Regions from separate parts of the Geodermatophilus sp. URMC 62 genome, predicted to be linked through region 2. Evidence: riboswitches for the same ligand, from Rfam matches in the RefSeq annotation. Region 2 holds a riboswitch; each other region holds the start of a gene.

Region 1 (3,504 bases), 130 kb from region 2:
TGGACACCGAGCTGTCGGGCCGCGAGGTCGACTACGCGCAGCTGGTGCACGACTGCAAGCGCGAGGTGACCGACGGGATCCTCGGCTCGGAGGTGGCCCGGCTGGTGCGGGTGATCGGCGAGCTGCCCGGCGTCGACCGGGAGCGGCAGACCGAGGCGCTGGCCGAGCTGCTGGCCGGCTTCGGCGTCTACCGCTCCTACCTGCCCGACGGCCGCGAGCACCTCGACGCGGCGGTGGCCGCCGTCCGCGACCGCCGGCCCGACCTGGTCGCCGCCGTGGACGCCCTCTACCCGGTGCTGTCCCAGGCCGGCACCGAGGCGGCCACCCGCTTCGAGCAGACCAGCGGCCCGGTGATGGCCAAGGGCGTCGAGGACAGCGCCTACTACCGCTGGGCGCGGTTCGTGGTGCTCAACGAGGTCGGCGGGGACCCGGCGCGGTTCGGCTCCACGGTCGAGGAGTTCCACGCGGCGCAGGCCCGGCGGGCCGAACGCCGGCCGGAGTCGATGACCACGCTGACCACCCACGACACCAAGCGCAGCGAGGACACCCGCGCCCGGCTCGCCGTCCTCGCCGAGGTGCCCACCGAGTGGGCCGACCTCGTGCGCGGCTGGCTGTCGCGGCACCCGCTGCCCGACCGGCCGCTGGCGCACCTGGTCTGGCAGAACCTGGTGGGCGCGTGGCCGCTGTCGCGCGAGCGGGCGCACGCCTACGCCGAGAAGGCCGCCCGCGAGGCCGGCCTGTCGACGACGTGGACCGACGTCGACGAGGCGTTCGAGGCACAGCTGCACGCCCTGGTGGACGCCGCCTACGACGACCCGGCGACCACCGGCGAGATCGAGGCGTTCGTCGACCGCGTCGGCGCGGCCGGGCGGTCCAACGCGCTGGCGCAGAAGCTGCTGCAGCTGACGATGCCCGGCGTCCCCGACGTCTACCAGGGCACCGAGCTCGAGGACCGCTCGCTGGTCGACCCGGACAACCGCCGTCCGGTCGACTACGACCTGCGCCGGCAGCTGCTGGCCCGGCTCGACGAGGGCTGGGTCCCCGAGGTGGACGACACCGGCGCGGCCAAGCTGCTCGTCGTCTCCCGGGTGCTGCGGCTGCGCCGCGACTCCCCGGAGCTGTTCGCCGGCTACCGCCCGGTGGAGGTCACCGGGTCGGCCGCCGGCCACGTGGTCGCCTTCGACCGGGGCGCCGACGGGGGCGACGGCGCGGTGACCGCGGCGACCCGGCTGCCCGTGGGCCTGGCGGCCACCGGCTGGGGCGGCACGGCGCTGGCCCTCCCGACCGGCGCCTGGCGCGACGTCCTCACCGGCACGCGGGTGGTCTCCGACGCCGACGGCGTCCCGGTCGGCGAGCTGCTCGCCCGGCTGCCGGTGGCCCTGCTGGTCCGCGACTGACGAAGGACCTCACTGCCCCCCACTGCTCGCACGCTCGCGGCGGGCCCTTGCAGTGAGGCCAAGTGCGACACAGCTCACGTCCCCGTCGTCGACGGGGGCGTGAGCTGCGCGGACGTCCGGCGCCGGCCCGGCCGGCGGGCGTGACACGCCTGGGACCCGTGGGGCGCGACGTGCCGCGCCGTGATGTGGCCGTTACCTTTGCCCACGCACCCGGCCGACAGAGAGCCGCGTGCCGGAGCCGGTCCGCCGAACCCCGTCCGCCGGCCTCCGTTCCACTGCACATCCAGGACGGGGGTGGGGGACCCATTCCGGCGCCTGCCACCACGGTCACGGGGACCGGGCAGCGCCTTGGGGTGAGGCCGCACGACGTGTGGCCGGGGCACCGATCGCTCCGAACCCGACAGCTCACCTCGCAGGCGGCGGATCGGAGTCCCCCCATGCGCACGTCCACCTCCCTGCTCCGCCGTGCCGTCCTCACGACCGGCGTGGCCGCTGCCGCGCTCGGCGTGGCCGCCGGTCCCGCCTCGGCCGCCGCCCCCAACGACTGGGACGCCGTCGCCCAGTGCGAGTCCGGCGGCAACTGGAGCATCAACACCGGCAACGGCTACTACGGCGGCCTGCAGTTCAGCCAGAGCACCTGGGCCGCCTTCGGCGGCACGGCCTACGCCGCGCGCGCCGACCTGGCGACCAAGGCGCAGCAGATCGCCGTCGGTGAGAAGACCCTCGACGCCCAGGGCCCGGGCGCCTGGCCCACCTGTGGCAAGGGCCTGAACCCGTCCGCGCCCGAGGCCGGCGCGGCCCCGGCCGCGGCTCCCGCTCCGGCGCCGGCCGCCGCTCCCGCTCCGGCGGAGCGGGAGCCCGTGGCCGCCTCGCGCGCCGACCGGCCGTCGGGTGGCAGCTACACGGTCGCCGCCGGCGACACGCTGTCGACGATCGCCGCGGCCCACGGCACGACCTGGGAGGCCCTGTTCGACCTGAACCAGGGCACGGTCAGCGACGCCGACCAGATCTTCGTCGGCCAGGTCCTGCAGCTCCCCTGACGCCGCGCGGCAGCCGGGGGACGCGCTCCCCCGGCTGCCGCCGCAGCGGTTGGCCCGCCGGTGGGCGGGCACCAACCTCCGGTCACCCCGCACGACCCCTGGAGGCCCCCGCATGTCCGCACCCGTCGAGTTCGCCGTCTGGGCGCCGGTCCCCGAGCGGGTCCGGCTGCAGGTCGACGGAACGGTGCACGAGATGCGCCGGGACGACACCGGCTGGTGGCGCGCCGAGGTCGAGGCCGCACCCGAGGCCGACTACGGCTACCTGCTCGGCGACGACGACACGCCCCGTCCCGACCCGCGCTCGCGCCGCCAGCCCGAGGGCGTGCACGGGCTGTCCCGCCGCTACGACCCGGCCACGTACGCGTGGGGTGACCGCGCCTGGACCGGCCGCCCGCTGGCCGGGGGGGTCGTCTACGAGCTGCACGTCGGCACTTTCACGCCCGAGGGCACCCTCGACGCCGCGATCGGCCGGCTCGACCACCTCGTCGACCTCGGGATCGACTTCGTCGAGCTGCTGCCGGTCAACGGCTTCGACGGCACGCACAACTGGGGCTACGACGGCGTCCTCTGGTACGCGGTGCAGGAGAGCTACGGCGGCCCTGCGGCCTACCAGCGCTTCGTCGACGCCTGCCACCAGCGTGGCCTCGGCGTCGTCCAGGACGTCGTCTACAACCACCTCGGCCCGTCCGGGAACTACCTGCCGCTGTTCATGCCCGTCTTCAGCGAGGGCGGGGCGAACACCTGGGGCAGCTCGGTCAACCTCTCCGGCCCGGACTCCGACGAGGTGCGGCGCTACATCCTGGACAACGCGCTGATGTGGCTGCGCGACATGCACGTCGACGGGCTGCGGCTGGACGCCGTCCACGCGCTGGTCGACGAGCGCGCCACCCACGTGCTCGAGGAGATGGCGCAGGAGGTCGACCGGCTGTCGGTCGCCGTCGGCCGGCCGCTGACCCTCATCGCCGAGAGCGACCTCAACGACCCGCGCACGGTCACGCCCCGCATCGCCGGCGGCCTCGGCATCTCCGCGCAGTGGAGCGACGACTTCCACCACGCGCTGCACTCGA
Region 2 (3,504 bases):
GCGCCGACCACCTCACCGGCGCCGCCGCCGGCCGGCTGCACCAGTAGCGGCACGCCCAGGCCCACGGCCGCCGCGGAGCCGAGCAGCGCCGCGGCGTCGTCGCCGTCGCGGGCCACGACCGCGACCGTCGACCGGTCGAACAGCGCCCGGCTGACCGAGACCGCCGAGGCCACCGGATCGGCGTCGGCCACCAGCGTCAAGGCGGAGTCCGGCGCCGAGGTCACCGACTCAGCCCGCTGCTCGGCGGAATCGGCGACACCGCCGGTACAGCCTGTGGCCAACAGCAACAGCCCAACGGGGATCGGGACGACCAGCTTGCGCATACGACTCCCACGTCCAAGGCACCAACCCGCCGACGAGGACGGACCGCTCGAGGAAGAGCACCCCGGCGGCCTTAGCCGCTCCAGGCATCTCCATTCCGCTGCATGCGCTCCTCCGCCCGGCAGACGACCAAGCCCGACGACGACGTCCACAACAGCTAGGGAAACCCTATCGGCGCACGCGCCAGGGCTGGTGCCGCCGCGCCGAACTCCCAACCGGTCGATGAACACCAGCCGGTGCCGGGCACTGGCCCCGATCACCCGCCGGCGTGGCCGATCGGCCAGGCGCGCGTCCTGGCGCGCCTGCCAGCGCGGCCCAGCTCGGGGCCACCAGCTCCGCGAGGACCTGCGGGACAGTCCGGTCACTCGACGATTAGCGACCGCGGCGGCACGAGCCAGCGTCCTGCACACACCACGACCCTGCCCCGTTCGTCACGGGCAACGCGTCCGGCTAACCATGCACGAGATCGGCAGTCGCTGGGGCGCTCGTCCCCGTCCTGGTCGTTGCCTCCACCGCGGCCGTGGGCAGTGGGCAGCTGCCGACTTGCGCCGATCAGGTCGGTGACCTCGCCTAATGCATGAAAAGGCTCCGATGCCTGAAGAGCCACAGTGCCGGGGAGCGGGCGGCTCCCGGAAACCCGCCGGGGCTCACCCGCCACCCGAGGCGAAGCCACAGATTCCTGCTGAACTGGCCCCCGGATGATTGTCACGAATCCGTAACGCCCTTACGGTGTCTGCGTCCGGCCGGCCGTCACCTCCTCCACCCGGGGGAACCGCGCCGGATGCCGCCGAGTCGCACCCGCACACGCGGGTGCGAGCCGGGGACCCACCGCACCTCTGGGGTGAGTCCCGCTCCCCGAGCCCCACTCGGGGGCGGGTAGGGCGCATCCCCGCCCGAACCCGTCAGCTGACCCGGTAGGCGGCCCAGGGAGAACGGAGAGCCGCCGCCGGGTGCGCCCCTCGGGCCCGCCCCGCGCCACTTCACACCTCGGACGTGCCGCGCCTTCCACCCGCGTGCTCGGGTCGGCGCAGTCGCCGCGCGTCCGCATCCGGATTCGACTGGCCGTTGGCGCGCCCCTACGGCGGGCCCCGTGCCCGAATCGGCTCCGGCTGCCCGTACCAGGCCTCGCGCCACAGCCCACGGATGACCGCTGAGCAGACGGCGGCGCCCAGCGAACCCATCATCGTCAGGAGTTCCCTTCGTCATGCTCTGGATTCCTCAGCACTCCACCGGCTCCGACCAGCACGACGGAACCGCGACGGTCCCGGGCCTCCGTCCGCAGGGATCAGCATTCCGCCGCACGGCGGCGGTCGGCGCCTTCGCCGTCGCGTTCGCCCTCGCGGGACAGTCGGTCGCCCAGGCCGATGAGCCTTGGGGCCGCGGCGGCTGGTCGGGCACCGAGGCCCCGGCACCCGCTCCGGCACCGGCTCCGGCCCCGGCACCGGCACCGGCCAGCGTTCCCGCCGGGCACTACGCCCATCCCTGCCCGGCGTGTGGCCTGACCCAGGGCTTCAGCTCCGGTGCCCACAACGGCATCGACCTCGCCGCCCCGATCGGCACCCCGGTGTACTCCGCCGCGGCGGGTACGGTCACCGCTGCCGGTCCCCGCGACCCCAAGGGCTTCGGCCAGGTGGTCTACGTCAACAACGATGACGGCTCGGTCGCCTGGTACGGGCACATCGACACCTGGCTGGTCAACGTCGGTGAGCACGTCGCCGCCGGCCAGCAGATCGCCACGGTCGGCAACCGCGGTGACTCCAGTGGCCCGCACCTGCACTTTGAGATCCACGACCCCGGCGCCATCGACCCGGCCGCCTGGCTGCGTGCGCGCGGCGTAAGCATGTGAGCCGCCGCTGAACTAAGGATGGAAGGGTGGGCACGGGTCATCTCGCCGGCGGCGGAGCCGACCTGCGACACGGCCCGTGCCTGCCACCTGCTCATCGCCTGATGTTCCGCGCGCGGGGACCGCCGCGCGGGTGTCTGACCGGCCCCCTGCTCACCGGTTGGTGATAATCAGGCCGGCGTCGGCGCCGCCGCGGCGGGTGAGGACCTCACTGCCCCGCTCGTAGGAGGGGTCGCCCGGTCCGGTGGGTACCACGGTCAGGCCGTCGCCCTGAGGTTGGATGTGGGTAGGGATCGCCTCAGCGGTCCCGACGGCGTAGTGGCCGTCCGGGCCACGGGTGAAGGTGAAGCGGGCGATCACCGAGTCATAGGTGACCAGGAGGTCTTGTTCGGCGATGTGGTTGCCCAGCCCGTAGGCCACCCACTTGCCGTTGACCTGCTCAAAGGGCTGCACTACGTGGGCGTGGTGGCCTAGCACCAGATCGACATCGGGTGAGGCCAGCAGCGCCTGGGCGATCGCGACCTGGGCTGTGGTGGGGTCGGTGGTGTATTCGGTGCAGCAATGCACGCTGGCGATGACCACGTCGGCGCCAGCGGCGCGGGCGCGAGCGGCATCGGCGAGGATCCCGTCGACCCGTGGCACTGCCGGGTCGAAGTCGTTGACCGCCCACGGCTGCCCGGCGGGCTCCGGGATGCCATTGAGCCCGTAGGTCCAGGCGATGTGGGCGACCTTCACCCCGCCGATGTCGATGAGATGCGGCGTCTGGCTGTCCTGTTCGGTGCGGAACGTGCCGGTGTGGCCGATGCCGGTGGCGTCGAGGACGTCGAGGGTGCGCACCAGCCCAGGAAAGCCGGCGTCCATCGAATGGTTCGACGCCGTGGAGCAGGTGTCATAGCCAGCACCGGCCAGGGCGTCGGTGATCTGCGGTTGCACATCGAAGGTGGGATAGCCCTCGAACGGGCCCTCCGGTGGGGCCAGCGGGGTCTCCAGGTGGCAGATCGCCAGGTCCGCGGCACCGATCACCGGGGCCACGTCGGTGAACACACCGCTGAAGTCATAGCCAATGCCCTGCGCCCGCCCGGCTGCAGCCGCTCCGTTCACGAGCGCGCCGCCCTGGTGGATGAGCACGTCGCCGGTGGCCACCACCGTGACCGACGCCGGCTGGGTCGGGGTGGGGGTGGTCGAGCCGGGCAAGGTGGCACTCGTGCTCGCCGACTCGCTGCTGGTCGGTTCGGCGGTGGTGCAGCCGGTGACCATCACTGCGCACACCGCAGCCACCGGCACCAGCCGAGTCAGTGACGTACGCCTGATCACCACGGAGCTCAGCCTAGGGTTGGCCG
Region 3 (3,504 bases), 1.9 Mb from region 2:
CGATGGCCAGCCGCATGCCCCCGGCGCGGAAGGGCAGCAGCGCGCTGCCGAGGGCGTCGTAGTCCGCGACCGGGTCGTGCTCGGACAGCTCGAGCAGGACCCGGTGCAGCGGCAGGGTGTGCAGCAGCGCGGAGAACTCCGGCGTCAGCAGGGTCTGCGGCGAGACGTTCATCGCCACGTAGCCGTCCACGCGGTCGAGGTGCTCGGCGGCGCGCCGCAGGGCCAGCAGCTCGACCTCGTGGCCGCGGCCGATGCTGTGCGCCTCCTCGAAGACGACGTCGGGGCCCTTGCCCCAGTCGGCGGGGAAGCGGCTGAGCGCCTCGGCGCCCACGCGGTCCCCGGTGGCCAGGTCGACGATCGGCTGCAGGACGACGGTCGGCCCACCGGAGGTGACCAGCGGGTCGAGCCGGCCGTCGATGTCGTCGCGGCGCTGCTGCGCGCGGAGCTCGGGCTCGATGATCACCGAGGCGGCCGACGCGAGGACCTTCATGAGGGCCTCGTCGCGTCGGGTGAGCTCCTTGTCGGAGGTGAACCCGAAGGCGCAGAACGTGCCGTAGAGGCTGCCGTCGGACAGCCGGACCGGCGTCGAGACGTAGCTGCGGATCCGCGGGATGCGCGCCGAGGGCAGCGACATCGCCAGCGGGTACCGCTTCACGTCGTCGATGACGGGGGGCAGGTCCCCGTCGAGGATCTTCTGGCAGAACGACGTCTCCTGGACGACCTTCGCGCCCTCCTGGACGAGGACCGGCACGCGGGTGTCGACCACCTCCAGGTGCTGGGTGGTCCCGTCCATGCGCGTCAGGAACGCCACGGGCATGTGCAGCGACGTCCTCGCCGTGCGCAGCAGGTCGGCGATCCGCTGCTCGGCGTCGGTGCGCTTCCTGGCCATCGTGTGCTCCCGTCCGGAGGGTCCTCCTCTGCATCGACGCAGGGGGCGGACACCTGGAACGGCCGGGAGCCGACCTCACCCGGACCGGTGAGACGGTCCGGCGGGCGCCTCCCGGGAGGGACGGGGGAGACGCCTGCGCCGGGGGCCCGCTCCCGCTGCTGAGAGGGGCCCACGGCGGTCAGGGGATCAGTACCAGTTGTTCGCCTGGTGGAAGTCCCAGGCGGCGCAGGAGCTGCCGTACCGGTTCTCGATGTAGATCAGGCCGGCGTCGATCTGCCGGTAGGGGTCCGACGTCTTGGCGATGCCGGTGCTGGCCCACGTGGAGTCCAGGAACTGCGCGATGCCGTAGGCGGTGCTGGTGGGGTTCTGCGCGTTGGGGTTCCACCCGCTCTCGGCCTCCCAGAGCTTGTCGAGGCAGCCGAACTGGGTGCTGTTCCCGACCTGGCCCGCGGCGTAGTCCTTGTACGCCTGCTCGCCGGTGGCGGCCGGTGCCGGCGCGGGGGCCGGCGCCGGGGCGGGCGCGGGGGCGGGAGCAGGCGCGGGGGCCGGCGCCGGTGCGGGGGCCGGCGCGGGAGCAGCCGCGGGTGCGCCGTCCCGGTTGCCGCCCCACTGCCCCGTGGAGCCGCGGTCGCCCGGGTTCCACTCGTCGGCCTGCGCGACCGCCTGCCCGCCGAAGGCGAGGCCGAGGGTCATGACCCCCGTGGCGGTCAGCAGGAGCAGGGCGCGGCGGCGCGGCGGCGCGGCGGCGGGGGCGTTCTGGGCACAGGTGTGCTCGACAGCGGTGCGTGCGTGCATGGAGACGTCCTCCTGGAGACGCGGTCACCGTCGATCGGTGCCGCGGCGGTCGGGATGGGCTGCGGGCACCACGCCGTGCGCGCGGTGCCCGGGCGGGCAGGGCTCGACAGCCGGGCGTGCGGCAGCGGCCGGACGCGGGGCCCGGCGGACGGCGCCGTACGACGGCTGGTGCGTGCAGGTGGACAGGCGGGAGCGCGATGGTCCCGGACCTGGACGCGCAGGGGCGGTGCCCCAGGCGCGAGTGATCTCCGTTCTCCCCGGGCCGCCTACCAGGTGAGCTGACGGGTTCGGGCTGGGAGTGCCCTACCCGCTCCCGGCGACGGCCGGGAGCGGGACTCACCCCGGTGGTACTGGTGGGTCCCCGGCTCGCGCCCACGGTGTGGACGCGACTCGGCGGCATCCGGCAGGGAGCCCCCGGGACGGGGGCGAGACGCCCGGCCGGACGCCGAAACGCTAAGGACGGGACCGGTCCGTGACAATCTCGTGACCTGAAACGGGTCGGCCCGCGGCGCGACAGGCCGACGCCACGCCCGGGATCGCGCTCGGGACGTCACGCCGCGCGACCACCGGGGGCCGGACGCACGGCGACCGCCGGGACCCAGCGGTCCCGGCGGTCACGGTGCCGGCAGCGTGCGGTGTCAGGCGTTCCAGGGCGGCGCCCCACGCCGGAAGTCGGCGGCGGGGTGCTGGTCGGAGACGAGGCCGACCACGTTGCCGAAGGGGTCGACGACGGCCGCACTGACCACCGGCCCGTGCGGCGTGAGGGGGATGTACTCCTTGGCGCCCATCGAGGCGAGCCGCTCGAGGACGGCGTCGAGGTCGTCCACCCACCAGTTCCCGATCACGCCGCCCGGCTCGAACGCCGCGCTGAACGGGGCGGCGGTGCGGGCGGCGATCGCCAGGCGGGTCCTCTCGTCGAGGTCGAACGCGGCATAGCTCAGCCGCCCGTCGGGTCCGGGCCGGGTGAAGGTGGGCCCCGAGCCCAGGAACTCCGTGTACCAGGCCGTGGCCGCGACCACGTCGTCGGCCCAGTAGGTGAGCGACGCGATCCCGCGCAAGCTCATGGTGAGACCTCTTTTCGGTCGGTCGGCATCGTCAGTCCCCGGGTGTCCAGTCCGGGGCCGTCCAGCGGTGGAACACCCGGGCAACCGAGTCGCGTGGGGTCTGCCACGTCTCCGGGTTGTACGGGCTGACGTAGGGGGCGAGGTCGGCCATCACCTTGGCGAAGGCCGGTCGCATCGACTCGTGGTTCTCCCGCACGGCCGCGGCCTTGACGCGGTCCTGCTCCAGGAGGTGCACGAAGACGTCCTCCATCGAGTACAGCCAGCGGCCGGTGACGCCGGTCTCCGTCGGCAGCCCGCCGGCGTCGGACTCGGCGAACACCCGCGCGATGGCCTCCTCGGTGCCCGGCTTCATCCGCTGCACGATGACGGTCATCTCCCGGTCGGGGGAGACCTCACCCTCGGGCACCCACGAGTAGAACTGCTTGGCCACGGAGTGCGACGGGTTCTGCCAGTAGCTCGGGTAGGGCGTCACGTAGGGGGCGATGGCCTCGGCGATCGCCTGGAACGCCGGCAGGCCGCGGCGCTGCCCGGAGACCTCCGGGTCCTCCTTGCGCTCGATGACGTGCAGGTACAGGCCCTCGTAGGAGAGCAGGACGCGCCCGACGACGCCCATGTCCTGCGGCCGGGTCGTCCGGTCGTAGTAGGCGAACACCGGCCCCACCTTGTCCTCGGTGCCGGGTGCCATCCGGCAGACGATGACGTTGCGGAACGGCCGCCACGACGCCGAGGACCAGCTGGCGGGCGCCGTGGACGTGT
Region 4 (3,504 bases), 2.3 Mb from region 2:
GGCGGTGTGACCTCCGTGGCAGGGCCGGTGGGCGTGCGGGGTCCGGCGCGGCGCGAGCTCTGCCTCGTGCTGCTCCGCCGGATGGCCGACCTGCGTCCCGACCTGGTCGCCGGGGCGCTCCCCCGCCTCGGCGCCACCCGCGCCGAGGCCCACGCCGCCCACACCCGCTGCTGGAAGGACTCCGTCCCTCCCCCGCCTCGCACGCTCGGCGCGAGCCTCCGGACGGGGGCGCCGCCGGCGACCGCGGGGCGGCTGTGGGAGCACGTCGTCGGCGACGTCAGCGGGCTGCCGGCGCCGTGGACGTCGACCCCGGCGTCGTGACCCGCTGGGAGGTCCGCCTGACCTCGGGCGCCACGGCGGCCTTCGTCCGGGGCCTGCTGCAGCGGGTCAGCGCGCCCGGGCAGCCGCCGCGTCCCTGACCGGCGGCTGCAGGGCCGCCGGGTCGGACAGCAGCGCACCGGCGGCCGAGACCACCGCCAGGACGGCGGCCGGCACGAGCCCGGCGAGGTCGGCCAGGGCGGCGACCGCGCCCCCGAGCACGGCGAGCTTCGTGACGACGAGCAGCGCCCGCGCCCGGACGACGGCACGGGGCGCGGCGAACAGACCCCACAGCACCGCCGCAGCTGCCGGCAGACCCGCTCCGAGGAGCACCCGGAGGGCGGCCGCCTCCGGCACGGTGGCCCCCCACCAGGCCAGGACGCCCAGCGCCGCCATCTCCGAGAGGAGGGCGGCGACCGCTCCCGTCCACGCCCCTGTGCGTCGCATCCCGGCCTTCTGACGTGAGCAGTGCTCTCGTTCGCGAGCAGCGTTCCACACCAGCCGGCCGGGGTCCAGACGCAGCGGAGCCCCGGCTCCCGCGAGGGGCCGGGGCTCCGCCAGCGGTCGCTGCGTCAGGTGAGGCGGCGGGCGCCGGCGTAGCCGCCCATCGCGTCGATGCTGGCCACCTTGACGACGTCGCCGGAGGTGGGGGCGTGCACCATCTGGCCGTTGCCGACGTAGATGCCGACGTGGCTGACCGGGCTGTAGAAGAAGACCAGGTCACCGGGCTGCAGGTCGGCCCGGGAGACCGCGGTGCCCATGCGCGACTGCATGCCGCTGGAGTGCGGGAGGCTGATGCCCGCGGCGCGGAAGGCGTACTGGGTCAGGCCGGAGCAGTCGAAGGAGCCCGGGCCGGCCGCCGCCCACACGTAGGGCTTGCCGCGCTGGGCCATGGCCACCACCGTCGCGGCCGCGCCGCTGCCCCCACCGGACGGCACGGCGGCCGGGGCGCTCGAGGTCGGGGACGACGACGAGGACGAGGAGCCCGAGGACGACGCGGGCGCGCTCCCGGAGGTCGCGGCGGCGCGCTCCTCGTCGCGGCTGGCCCGCTGGGCCTCCTCGGCGGCGTGCGCGGCGGCGGCGGCCTCGAGGGCGGCGCGCTTCTCCTCGGCGCTCAGCCGGGCGAAGTCGGCCTGGTACTCGGCGATCTGCGCCTCGAGGCCGGCCTGCTGGCTGGCGACGTCGTCGTACCGGCGCTGGGCCTCGGCGGCGGCCTCGGCGGCCGCCGTCTGCGCCGCGGTCGCGGTCTCGGTGGCCGTGACGGCCTCGCCGAGCAGGCCGTTCTGGTACCCGGCGACGCCCTGGAGCAGGGTCACCCGGTCGACGAACTCGTCGGCGTCCTGGCTGGTCATGAGGGCCTGCAGCGGGCCCATCGCGTCGCCGGTGTAGGCCGACCGGGCGATCCCGACCACCTGCTCGCGGGCGGTGTCCACCGACGCCTGGGCCTGGGCCAGCGTCGCGGCCGCGGCCTCGGCGGCGGCCTGCTGGGCGGCCAGCCCCTCGCGCGCCTCGTTGAACCGCTCCGTGACGACCTCGAGGTCGTGCCCGCGGGCGGCGACGAGCTCGGCGGCCTCGGCCGCCGTGGTGGGCTCCTCGGCGGCGGCCGGCGCGGGGACGCTCCCCAGACCGAGGCCGATGCCCACGGCGCCGACGAGGGCGAGGACGGCGCGGCGGCGCGACCGGGTGGTCACGGGCAGGCCGGGGACGGACGTGCTCAGGGGCGCCACGGGTCGGCGTCTCTCCTTCTCCTCCCAGGCCGCCTACCGGGTTAGCTGACGGGTTCGGGCGTGGAGTCGCCCGGCGCGCGCGGACCGCGCACGCTTCACCCCGGGACTGCGTTGGGTCCCCGGCCCGGTCCCCCTCGGGGAGGACCGGCTCGACGGCGTCCACGGGGTGTCACCCAGGTAGGTGACGGAACGCCCCGTTGGACGTACACAGCGTAAGGGTGTAACCGGCTCGTGACAATGAGTACTTTCCCGTCGTCCCGCTCACACCCGACCGGTGGGTCGCCGCCCGGTTCCGGCACACCCGTTTGGGAGGGTGCCGGGACGAGCACGAGTCGGGCATGTCCTCCTCCACGCGCTCGCGCCTCGCCCGGCCGCTCGTCGTGCTCGCCCTCCTCGGCTCGCTGGTCGCCTGCGGCGACAACACCGACTTCTCCCGGGGGCCCACCAACTGCGACTCCAGCGGGGAGGACGCGAGCAACCCCAACGACGCCAGCTGCCAGGAGACCGGCGAGAACCCGGGCAACGACGCGCCGACCACCGACGACGCCAACCCCGGCGGCTGAGCGCTGCCCCGGACCGTCGGCGGGCGCGCGACCGCCCGGGTCGTGAGCCGGTGAGCCGGGGACGGAGGTGGACGGCGGCCGGGCCGGGCGCCGCGACGCGCGCGCTCCTGGCCGGCGCCCGGCGCCTGCTGCGCGGCCGCGATCTCGCCCTCATCGCCGCCGGGCTGACCTTCTACGCGGGCATCGCGGTCGTGCCGCTGCTGCTGGTGGCCGTGCGGCTCACCGCGCTGGCCACCTCGCCCGCCGAGGTGCGCGCGCTCGTCGGCCGGCTGACCGAGCTGCTGCCGGCCGAGCTGGGCGCGCCCGGCGCGGTCGAGCGGCTGGCCTCCGCCGGGGTCCGGCTGGACCTGCTCGGCTTCGTCCTGGCGCTGGTGCCCCTCTCCTTCTACGGCGAGGGCCTGCGCCGCGCCCTGCTGCGCTTCAGCCGGCAGCGGGACACCGACACCCTCACCGGCTGGCGCGGACGGCTGCTCACGCTGCCGCTGGTCGTCGTGACGCCCGTGCTGCTGTACCCGCTGCTGCTGGCCGCCCGCTTCATGGCCGACCTGGCCCAGCAGGACGGCGTGGGCCCGGCGGTCGGCCGTTTCTTCGTCGGCTACTACTCGGTGCTGTTCGTCCTCACCGTGCCCCTCGCCTGGGGCTTCGGCGTGGTCGCCGCCGGCCGGCACCGCCGGCGCGCGGTGGCGTGCGGCGCCCTGTTCACCGCGGCGTGCCTGTCGGGGTTCCTGCAGGGGTTCGTGGTGTTCCTGTCGCTGCCCCTGGACCTCGGGGCGCCCTTCGGCGGCCTCGTCGCCGTGGGCGCGGTGGTGGCCGTCGGCCTCTGGATGTTCCTGCTGCACCTGGTGCTGCTGGCCGGGTGGCTGCTCACCCAGTCCCTCGACGAGCTCCTGGGCCGG

What was found. Region 2 has a riboswitch for cyclic di-AMP ahead of ACU616_RS18220 (M23 family metallopeptidase). Riboswitches for the same ligand answer to the same signal wherever they lie in the genome.
Region 1: it holds a riboswitch for cyclic di-AMP, as region 2 does, so the genes downstream of both, ACU616_RS18825 (LysM peptidoglycan-binding domain-containing protein) here and ACU616_RS18220 (M23 family metallopeptidase) in region 2, are expected to answer to the same signal.
Region 3: it holds a riboswitch for cyclic di-AMP, as region 2 does, so the genes downstream of both, ACU616_RS08905 (aggregation-promoting factor C-terminal-like domain-containing protein) here and ACU616_RS18220 (M23 family metallopeptidase) in region 2, are expected to answer to the same signal.
Region 4: it holds a riboswitch for cyclic di-AMP, as region 2 does, so the genes downstream of both, ACU616_RS06820 (C40 family peptidase) here and ACU616_RS18220 (M23 family metallopeptidase) in region 2, are expected to answer to the same signal.

Annotation. Positions count from the first base shown of each region.
Region 1 covers NZ_JBRFHY010000001.1:3,871,829-3,875,332, reverse strand. Annotated here, with positions in the region: gene treY (malto-oligosyltrehalose synthase) at 1-1,397, shown strand, start outside; cyclic di-AMP (ydaO/yuaA leader) riboswitch at 1,664-1,829, shown strand; gene ACU616_RS18825 (LysM peptidoglycan-binding domain-containing protein) at 1,835-2,437, shown strand; gene treZ (malto-oligosyltrehalose trehalohydrolase) at 2,550-3,504, shown strand, end outside.
Region 2 covers NZ_JBRFHY010000001.1:3,744,000-3,747,503, reverse strand. Annotated here, with positions in the region: gene ACU616_RS18225 (hypothetical protein) at 1-224, opposite strand, end outside; cyclic di-AMP (ydaO/yuaA leader) riboswitch at 1,097-1,257, shown strand; gene ACU616_RS18220 (M23 family metallopeptidase) at 1,526-2,167, shown strand; gene ACU616_RS18215 (CapA family protein) at 2,318-3,481, opposite strand.
Region 3 covers NZ_JBRFHY010000001.1:1,855,961-1,859,464, forward strand. Annotated here, with positions in the region: gene ACU616_RS08900 (EAL domain-containing protein) at 1-889, opposite strand, end outside; gene ACU616_RS08905 (aggregation-promoting factor C-terminal-like domain-containing protein) at 1,076-1,684, opposite strand; cyclic di-AMP (ydaO/yuaA leader) riboswitch at 1,933-2,090, opposite strand; gene ACU616_RS08910 (VOC family protein) at 2,323-2,748, opposite strand; gene ACU616_RS08915 (TcmI family type II polyketide cyclase) at 2,780-3,433, opposite strand; gene ACU616_RS08920 (hypothetical protein) at 3,444-3,504, shown strand, end outside.
Region 4 covers NZ_JBRFHY010000001.1:1,420,148-1,423,651, forward strand. Annotated here, with positions in the region: gene ACU616_RS06810 (hypothetical protein) at 7-321, shown strand; gene ACU616_RS06815 (DUF2568 domain-containing protein) at 388-765, opposite strand; gene ACU616_RS06820 (C40 family peptidase) at 891-2,045, opposite strand; cyclic di-AMP (ydaO/yuaA leader) riboswitch at 2,062-2,195, opposite strand; gene ACU616_RS06825 (hypothetical protein) at 2,384-2,608, shown strand; partial or broken gene ACU616_RS06830 (YhjD/YihY/BrkB family envelope integrity protein) at 2,659-3,477, shown strand.